4 regions of the Rheinheimera marina genome follow, and region 3 is predicted to be linked to each of the others. Evidence: predicted binding sites of a transcription regulator. Region 3 holds the regulator's gene; each other region holds the start of a gene.

Region 1 (2,206 bases), on a different contig from region 3:
ACAGACCGAATACAGACTGACCGCCCCAAGTCCAGGCACCTTCCATTGGATAAATCACACCTGTCATCACAACAGCAAAAGCCAGGAATGCCCACAGCTTCATGCGTTCAGCCACTGCACCTGACACGATAGACATCGCAGTTGCAACAAACACCACCTGGAAGAAGAAGTCAGACGCTTTAGAGTAGATAGCACCACCTTCAAAACCATCTTCACGGGCAGCAAACTCAGCCAGTGTCGCAGCAACATCCACTGAACCTACACCACTTAAAAAGAAACCACCTTCATACATCAGCTGGTAACCACAAACCAGATACATGGTACAAGCGACAGAATACAGCACGATGTTTTTCGTCAGAATTTCTGTTGTATTTTTTGCGCGTACCAGACCAGCTTCCAGCATAGAGAAGCCGGCCGCCATCCACATCACCAGAGCACCACATACCAGAAAGTAAAAGGTGTCCATTGCATACTGTAAGTGAAAAATTTGTTCTTGCATTACAATCCCCTTAGATGGCTTCTGAGTCCATTTCACCAGTGCGGATCCGCACTACCTGCTCCAGGTCGTAGACGAAAATTTTACCGTCACCGATCCGACCCGTATGTGCTGCTTTCTGGATCACTTCCAGCAGTCGCTCTACATTTTCGTCCAGCGTTGCAATTTCCAGTTTTACTTTTGGCAGAAAATCAACCTGGTATTCAGCACCGCGATACAGCTCGGTATGGCCTTTTTGCCGGCCAAATCCTTTCACTTCAGTCACAGTCAAACCTTCAATGCCGATATCCGCTATGGCTTCACGGACATCGTCAAGCTTGAATGGCTTGATGATGGCAGTTACGAGTTTCATGGTTATTATCCTTAGAGTGTCTTGTTGCATTGCTTCCAGTACAAGAAAGTGCTGTGCCAATATTTAAATGTGTTAAAAAACATACACATACGAAAGAATAAAAATTTTGTACAAAAAAAATGCACCTAATCGGTGCATTTCTTCACAAGCAAGGTGCGTTAAGCGGGCAAAAATTGCTGCCATTCCTGCAGCAAATGCAACAAATCTTCCAGGCCGCATTCGCAAAATAGCTGAGACTGATCTTCCGCCAGTTCGGGCTCTTCCAATCCTATGTCCAATCCCAGGCTATGGTGGCGAACTTGCACCTCTTTGCGTTCGACCAGCAGACTGTATTCCCTGCCCTGCCAGTGGTAGTCATCATAAGGCCCTAGCTGCGCCAATGCGGCTACAAGAGGCTGATAGGCTGCGGCTCGCTGAGCAAACTCATCCAGCAGAAACTGCTGCAAGGCTAAATGCTCATTGCCCAGCCGCAGCACGTAACGCCGGGACTGGCTGTTGTAACGCCGGTCAAACTGAGCAAACTGCTGCTCAACTTCCACCTCATCCAAGGCAAGAAAATCGTATTCCATCCAGAGCTCTACCCAGGTTCTCTACAATCAAAAATAGCAAAGCCCGCCGAAGCGGGCTTTGTTTACTCAAAAGGCTAGTTACACAGCTTGCTGGATGATGACATCTTTCGCTTTGCTGGTGTACTGACTCATCTGATGGAAGTTCAGGTAACGGTAGGTATCCGCAGCCGTCGTTTCGATTTGCTTGGCGAATTCCAGGTACTCCTCCACTGAAGGCAGACGACCCGTAACCGAAGCCACTGCCGCCAGTTCAGCCGATGCCAGGTACACATTTGCCCCCTGACCTAAACGGTTCGGGAAGTTACGAGTTGAGGTCGAAACCACAGTGGTGTTGTCGCCAACTCGCGCCTGGTTACCCATACACAGCGAACAACCCGGGATCTCGATACGGGCACCGACACGGCCGTAAATACCGTAGTAACCTTCTTCGGTCAGTTGGTCTTTATCCATCTTGGTTGGCGGAGCAATCCACAGACGGGTTGGGATTTGACCTTTGAATTTATCCAGCAGTTTACCGGCAGCGCGGAAGTGACCGATGTTAGTCATACACGAACCGATAAAGACTTCGTCAATCTTGTCACCAGCCACAGAAGACAGCAGACGGGCATCATCCGGATCGTTCGGCGCACACAAAATTGGTTCTTTCACGTCGGCCAGATCAATTTCGATAATGGCAGCGTATTCTGCGTCGGCGTCAGCACGTTCCAGTTTCGGATTGGCTAACCAGGCTTCCATACCCTGGATACGACGCTCGATAGTGCGAACATCACCATAACCTTCGCTGATCAT
Region 2 (2,206 bases), on a different contig from region 3:
TTGCCGCTGACATGGGTGGATACCATAGCGCCAACCACGCCCATAGACACCATCCAGTTACATAACATGCCACGCAGAAAAATGGTCATCCAGCCAGCTACACCATGTTCGGCATAACCTAAAGTACGTGCTTCACCCACACCGGCCAGCTTCTCGCCAACGGGCCCGGCTTCGGTATGAAACCCCATCGTAAGCACAAAGGCCATCATGGATGCGACTGTCAGCGCTCCGGCAAAATTACCGCAGAACACCAGACCCCAGTTTCTGAGTACACCTTGCACTGTCACTCCAGGACGGCGGTCCAGTAAGGCGAGGGGAGTTAACACAAAAACCCCTGTCAGCAAATCAAAGCCCATCAGGTACAACATAATAAAACCAACAGGAAAGAGTACTGAACCCAATAAGAAGGAGCCGGTTTGCACGGCAACTGTCACAGCAAACACGGCTGCCAGGGCTAGAATAGCGCCGGCCATATAAGCACGGATCAAGGTATCCCGTGTCGACATATAGATTTTACTTTCTCCGGAGTCGACCATTTTGGTGACAAACTCGGTTGGTATTAAGTACGCCATGTTCTGTTCCTCTTTGTTGCATCTCGGGTTGTCTGGCAATCAGGCAAAAAAAAACGTCCGGACTTGCCGTTGCCAGCAAATCTCGGACGCCTTTGTCCTGTAGCCAATTCTGTAGTGACCTCTGAATAGTCAGAGAACGGGCAGCAAAAATAAGGCCACAATAAATAAGCCACTGTTTTATTTATGTATTAACCAATTGCACACCCAATAACTGGATCTGTATTCACTGGGTTTGAGCCAGTTCTGTGCAGAATTGCACCAGAATTGACCGCTGCAATGCATTCAACAAACGCTTATTCGACGTTTACTCAATAATAATGCGGCCTGCTTGCCAGCTGAAAAAACTGGAACGGCCATTGCTTCGCGTCCAATAAGGGCATTTAGGGCAGGGCCGCATGATTAATTCGGACACTTTTCAGTTTTTGCTGGCTGCAAAACAGGCGGAAATAAAGGTTTTGCAACAGCTCGGTGCCAATTGCGAGCTGGTGAGTCTGGTCAGTGAACTGGTGCATCAGCTACAACGCGAACGGGGGATGAGTAATCTGTATCTGGCTTCAGGTTCAGCATTGTTCGGCAAGGAGCGGCAAGCCCAGTTGGTCGCTGTCACGCTGCAGGAGCAGAGCCTCAGGCAAAGGCTACAGCAACATTACCTGCATAAATCCGATGCCCGCAATAGCAGCAGGTTGCTTAGTTCAGTTTCGATGGCACTACTGGCGATGGATGATTTGGCAGCGCTTCGCGAGCAAATCAGCCTGCAAAAAATAAGTACTTTGGCTTCCACCCAAGCGTTCAGCCGCTTAATCCACAGCTGGCAGACTGTGGTATCTGAAGCGGCAGATATTGCCAGCGATGCTGAGATTTGCCGATTATTGGTGGTTCTGCAGCATTTAATGCGGTTAAAAGAACTGGCCGGACAAGAACGAGCCTGGGGCAGCATTGGCTTTGCCAAAGGCGATTTCAGCGCAGATTTACGGGAACGGCTAAGTGAGCTGGACACAGCGCAGCGCCAGACCACCGAGCAACTGCTGCAGTCAGCCACCGCTGAATTAGCACAGCAGTGGCACGCTCAGGAAGGCAGCCAAGGCAGTAAAGACCTGACGCAGCTGCGTTTAATGCTGCAACAATTTACCGACCAGAATTGCACTGTGCCGGCAATTGCAGATATTTGGTATCAACTGGCCACCGAACGTATGGACCAAATGCAGCTGTTGCAAAACGAAATTACCGGGCAATTACAGCGGCAGGCAGCAAGCAAACTTATCGAAGCAAAACAGCAGCTTGACCAGTATCAGCACAAATTAAACCTGCCAACACAGCATGACAAAACGCTGATCCACAGTGTGTTGTTTGACCCGGCAATGCCAGGCTTGTATGGCGATGCATCCATTGAACAGCACAGGCTAGAGCCAGCCGGCTTTTCATTCTTATATCAGCTACTCAACGAGCAAGCGTCCCATATCAACAGAATTCAGGCTGAGCTTGCCCAGGTGAAAACCAAAGCAGAAGAACACCGCGTCCAACAACGCGCAAAGATGTGGTTGATGCAGCACCAGAACATCACAGAACCCGCCGCACACAAATTACTGCAACAGCAAGCGATGAGCCAAAACTGCACAATGACAGATATCGCCAGG
Region 3 (2,206 bases):
GATGCTGATGCGCCAGTTCGGCAATGTATTCCAAAATTCGTTTTTTACTGTTAAAAAGGACCGCACTCTTAGTGCAGTCCTCCGATAACATTGAGCTAAGGTTCATAAGTTTAGGATCAATGACGAGAAATTTTCTCTTTATGTTTAATCACTTGGCGATCCAGTTTATCGATAAGCTGGTCAATCGCCGCGTACATATTTTCGTCTTCCGACACCGCAAACACTTCACCACCATTGAGGTGTAATTTAGCCTCTGCAATCTGCTTTAATTTTTCCACGTTCAGCACGACATGTACATTGTTAATATGATCAAAATGCCTTTCAAGCTTGGAAAATTTGCTGCCAACGTACTCTCTTAATGCTTCAGTGATTTCAACATGACGACCAGTTAAGTTGATTTGCATAGACTCTTCCTTCTTATGCGAGCTTTTAAATCAAGCTCTTGCGCTGATTAGACGGTGGAATAAACATGGCTTCACGGTACTTGGCGATAGTACGCCGCGCTACGTTGATGCCCTGTTCAGACAGGATTTCTGCCATCCGGCTGTCACTTAACGGCTTGGCCGGATTTTCCGCCGCCACCAATTTCTTAATAAAGGCGCGGATAGCGGTGGATGAACATTCACCGCCGCTCTCTGTACTTACATGACTGGAGAAAAAGAACTTAAGTTCAAATATTCCTCGAGGTGTGTGCATGTACTTTTGAGTCGTGACCCGTGAAATGGTGGATTCATGCATGCTCACCATTTCAGCAACGTCATTGAGTACCATGGGTTTCATCGCTTCTTCGCCATGCTCAAAAAAAGCCTGTTGCTGCTGAACAATGCAGTTGGCGACTTTGAGTAAGGTTTCGTTGCGACTCTCCAGGCTTTTTAAAAACCACTTTGCTTCCTGCAGGTGGGAACGGATGAACTGCCCATCCGATGCATTACGCGCCTGCCGTGACATGGCCGCATACTGCTCATTGATACGAATTTTCGGCATTGCATCCGGATTTAGTTCAACCACCCAGCGTCCTTTGATTTTTGCGACTGACACATCAGGAACTATGTAGCTTTGCTCTTGCCTGATCACATCTGCCCCAGGTCGTGGGTTCAGGCTGTGGATCAGCCGCATCACTTCTTTTAATTCCTCTTCTTTGAGTTTAGTCACGCGCATCAAAGAACGGAAATCACGGTTGGCTAAAAAGTCGGTGTAATCCCGAATAATTTGTTGGGTTTCTTTCAGATAAGGCGTATTCGGATCAAATTGGCGCAGTTGCACCAGCAAACACTCCTGAATACTGCGGGCTCCCACTCCGACCGGGTCAAACAGCTGGATACGCTTGATTACGGCTTCAACTTCGTCAGCTTCGACATCGGGTTGGCCCAATGCTTCGAGGATCTCGTCGACATCAATGGTTAGCAAGCCGTTGTCGTCGATGGCTTCGATAATGATTTCGGCGATGGTGCGATCAGTTTCTGAAAACGGCGTCAACTGCATTTGCCAACGCAGATAATCCTGCAGGGTCTCTGAGGTTTCGCCCTGATACACCGTGTCTTCGTCGCCATTGAAGTTGTTATTGGCGACAGGCGCTGCACTGACTAAATCATCCCAGTGGCTGTCCAGCGGTAGGTCTTCAGCGATGTTCTGTTCGGTCATGGCCTCACTGCTGTCTGGCACTTCAGGCTCAAAACTGTCATCAGTCTGAGATGATTCTGCGCCCTGATTAAATTCATCGCCGTTATTATCTTTGGCTGGGGGCTGGTACTGTTCAAATTCGTCATCGGACTCTAGCAGGGGGTTCGCATCCAGCGCTTCCTGAATTTCCTGCTGCAATTCGATACTGGACAGCTGCAGCAGTTTTATCGCCTGCTGCAGCTGTGGCGTCATCGTAAGTTGCTGGCCAATGCGAAGTTGCAAAGAAGGTTTCATGTACTTCCGATCTGCTCCGGGCAATCCATTAACGGATATCTGTTACTTACAGCCTGAATTGTTCACCTAAATACACATCCCGTACCTGCTGGTTTGCCAGCACTTCCTGCGGAGTTCCGGCGGCAATCAGTTCGCCGTGGCTGACGATATAGGCCAGCTCACACACATCCAGGGTTTCGCGTACGTTATGGTCGGTGATCAGGACTCCTATGCCACGTTGGCATAAATGTTGGATGATTTTTTTTATATCTAACACTGAAATGGGATCAACGCCAGCAAAAGGTTCATCCAA
Region 4 (2,206 bases), 350 kb from region 3:
CCTGTAGGCAGGCCAGCTTCGGAGGACGATTAAAAGCTTTTACTGATGGTCAGCACAATACGGCTGTCACACAGGTAGCATTCGGCTGAATCATCTACACTGGTGTCCGCATATTTCAGCGCAACACCTGTACCCAAAATTTCACCGCTGACGCCAACACTCCAGTCAATATAGGAGTCATCTGTGGTGGGGCCTGCGGCCAGGAAAGTTTCAAACTCGCCAGCATCTTCAAAAGAGTTGTAACCGAAATGTAGATCCAGCGCCATGCTTTCCACTAATGGATATTTGTAGTCCGCAGACAGGTAGTAATAGTCTTCAACACCAGCACCAAAATAATCCGGTGAGTAAGCCAGACCTAAAGTCCATTTGTCATAGAAGAACTTGGCATAACCTTCGTAGAAGTTAAACTCAGTTTCGCCGTTGTCACCTTCCGGGTACATGTATTCCATGACCCCGACGTCAATATTCCATTCGTCGTTTAATGCGCCAGTCCAGCCAACCAGTACATCGAGCTCCATACTGCCTTCGCCAAACTTGATATTGGAACCCCAGGTCGACAGGTAGAAACCTGACTCGCCAGCCAGAGTAAAACCGCCCTGAATAGCCGGGCCTTCGTTGGTTTGCGAGATACCGCGGAATAAATAATCGTTTGTAAAAGCCACGTTACCGCTAATGGTGGCTGCATGTGCAGTCAGGCTGGCGGTTAATGCAGTGGCTAGTAAACTCAGTTTCAACCAACGACTTGTTGCGTGTTTTCCCATACTGGATGTTTTTGTCATTTTATATGCCCTTATCTGATAGTTCCCGATCAAGCTATTCCATTTTTGTGCCATAGCTAAAAACCTTTATAAATCATTTAGATGACATGAATGTATTAATTGTGCGATGAAATAATGTCCAATTTTGGTGCGTTGTCGCTTTTTTTTGTGCAGAAATGGGGCAGGGCAATCAGGTGATTTTTTTCTGCAAATTCAGTAAAGTCTCGGCCAGTTCATTCTTTTAGTATGGAAATCAGATGCGTCAGCCTTTCTGGATAGCACCCTCTATTTTATCTGCCGATTTTGCGCGCCTGGGTCAGGATGTATCCGCGGTGTTGGCCGCTGGCGCTGATGTAGTGCATTTTGATGTAATGGACAATCACTATGTGCCGAACCTGACTTTTGGCCCGATGGTATGCCAGGCGTTGCGTCAGTACGGCATTCAGGCACCAGTGGATGTGCATCTGATGGTGGAGAATGTTGACAGTCTGGTGCCTGCTTTTGCCGAAGCCGGAGCATCGATGATTAGCTTCCATCCTGAGGCTTCTCAGCATATAGATCGGACCTTGCAGTTGATCCGCCAGCACGGCTGTCAGGCGGGGCTGGTATTTAACCCAGCCACGCCTTTAAGTTATCTGGATTATGTGTTGGACAAAGTAGACATGGTGTTGTTGATGTCGGTGAATCCGGGCTTTGGTGGCCAGTCATTTATTCCGTCGACTTTAAAGAAGCTGGAACAAGTCAGAGCCCTGATTGATCAGTCCGGCCTGGCTATCCGGCTGGAAGTGGATGGCGGGGTCAAAGTTGACAATATCGCTGAAATAGCCGCGGCTGGGGCTGATACCTTTGTGGCGGGCTCGGCCATTTTTGGTCAGCCCGACTACCAGGCGGTCATCGCACAAATGCGGGCTGAGCTGGCTAAGGTGTCATTGTCGTGACGGCGCTTCGTTGTATAGCTTTTGATTTGGATGGCACCCTGGTCGACAGTGCGCCGGATATTTTGCCTGCATTAAACCAGACCTTGGCCCAACTCGGTCTGGCGCCGGTCGGGCTGGAGCAAGTGCAGCATTGGTTGGGGAACGGCATGCTGATGCTGCTCAAACGAGCTTTAACTGGCGAGATGCAACCGTGCTCTGTAGATCTTCAGTTGCTGGAGCAGGCGAAGGGCTACTTTATTGAGCACTACCATCAGACCAATGGTCAGCACACAGTGTTGTTTCCGGGAGTCAAAGAAGTGCTGTCGGAACTGAGTCAGAGCTACCGGCTGGCGGTTACCACCAACAAACCCCGTCAGTTCAGCTTGCCTTTATTAGAAAGCCTTGGCATCGCACCTTATTTTTCTCAACTGGTCTGCGCCGATGAGGTGGCCAAAGCCAAACCTGCGCCGGATATGCTGCTGAAACTGGCTGAGCTTGAGCAGTTAGCTCCTACTCAGTTGTTGCTGGTCG

Evidence for each region. Region 3 encodes sigma-54, which starts transcription at its own class of promoters, with help from an activator protein. Its sites were predicted from a motif close to TGGCANGNTNCNTGCTT; they were not measured.
Region 1: a site for sigma-54 is predicted at 891-907, ahead of glnK (P-II family nitrogen regulator). Genes of this name have one in related genera too.
Region 2: a site for sigma-54 is predicted at 918-934, ahead of ACFO3I_RS04800 (nitrate- and nitrite sensing domain-containing protein). Genes of this name have one in related genera too.
Region 4: a site for sigma-54 is predicted at 870-886, ahead of ACFO3I_RS11420 (TorF family putative porin). Genes of this name have one in related genera too.

Annotation. Positions count from the first base shown of each region.
Region 1 is NZ_JBHSGB010000012.1:95,593-97,798, forward strand. Features, by position in the region: gene ACFO3I_RS13735 (ammonium transporter) at 1-499, opposite strand, end outside; gene glnK (P-II family nitrogen regulator) at 510-848, opposite strand; gene ACFO3I_RS13745 (YacL family protein) at 1,007-1,417, opposite strand; gene acnB (bifunctional aconitate hydratase 2/2-methylisocitrate dehydratase) at 1,496-2,206, opposite strand, start outside.
Region 2 is NZ_JBHSGB010000005.1:148,435-150,640, forward strand. Features, by position in the region: gene ACFO3I_RS04795 (formate/nitrite transporter family protein) at 1-572, opposite strand, end outside; gene ACFO3I_RS04800 (nitrate- and nitrite sensing domain-containing protein) at 968-2,206, shown strand, end outside.
Region 3 is NZ_JBHSGB010000010.1:31,496-33,701, forward strand. Features, by position in the region: gene ptsN (PTS IIA-like nitrogen regulatory protein PtsN) at 1-106, opposite strand, end outside; gene hpf (ribosome hibernation promoting factor) at 117-404, opposite strand; gene ACFO3I_RS09795 (RNA polymerase factor sigma-54) at 430-1,914, opposite strand; gene lptB (LPS export ABC transporter ATP-binding protein) at 1,961-2,206, opposite strand, start outside.
Region 4 is NZ_JBHSGB010000010.1:386,263-388,468, forward strand. Features, by position in the region: gene ACFO3I_RS11420 (TorF family putative porin) at 30-779, opposite strand; gene rpe (ribulose-phosphate 3-epimerase) at 1,016-1,696, shown strand; gene ACFO3I_RS11430 (phosphoglycolate phosphatase) at 1,693-2,206, shown strand, end outside.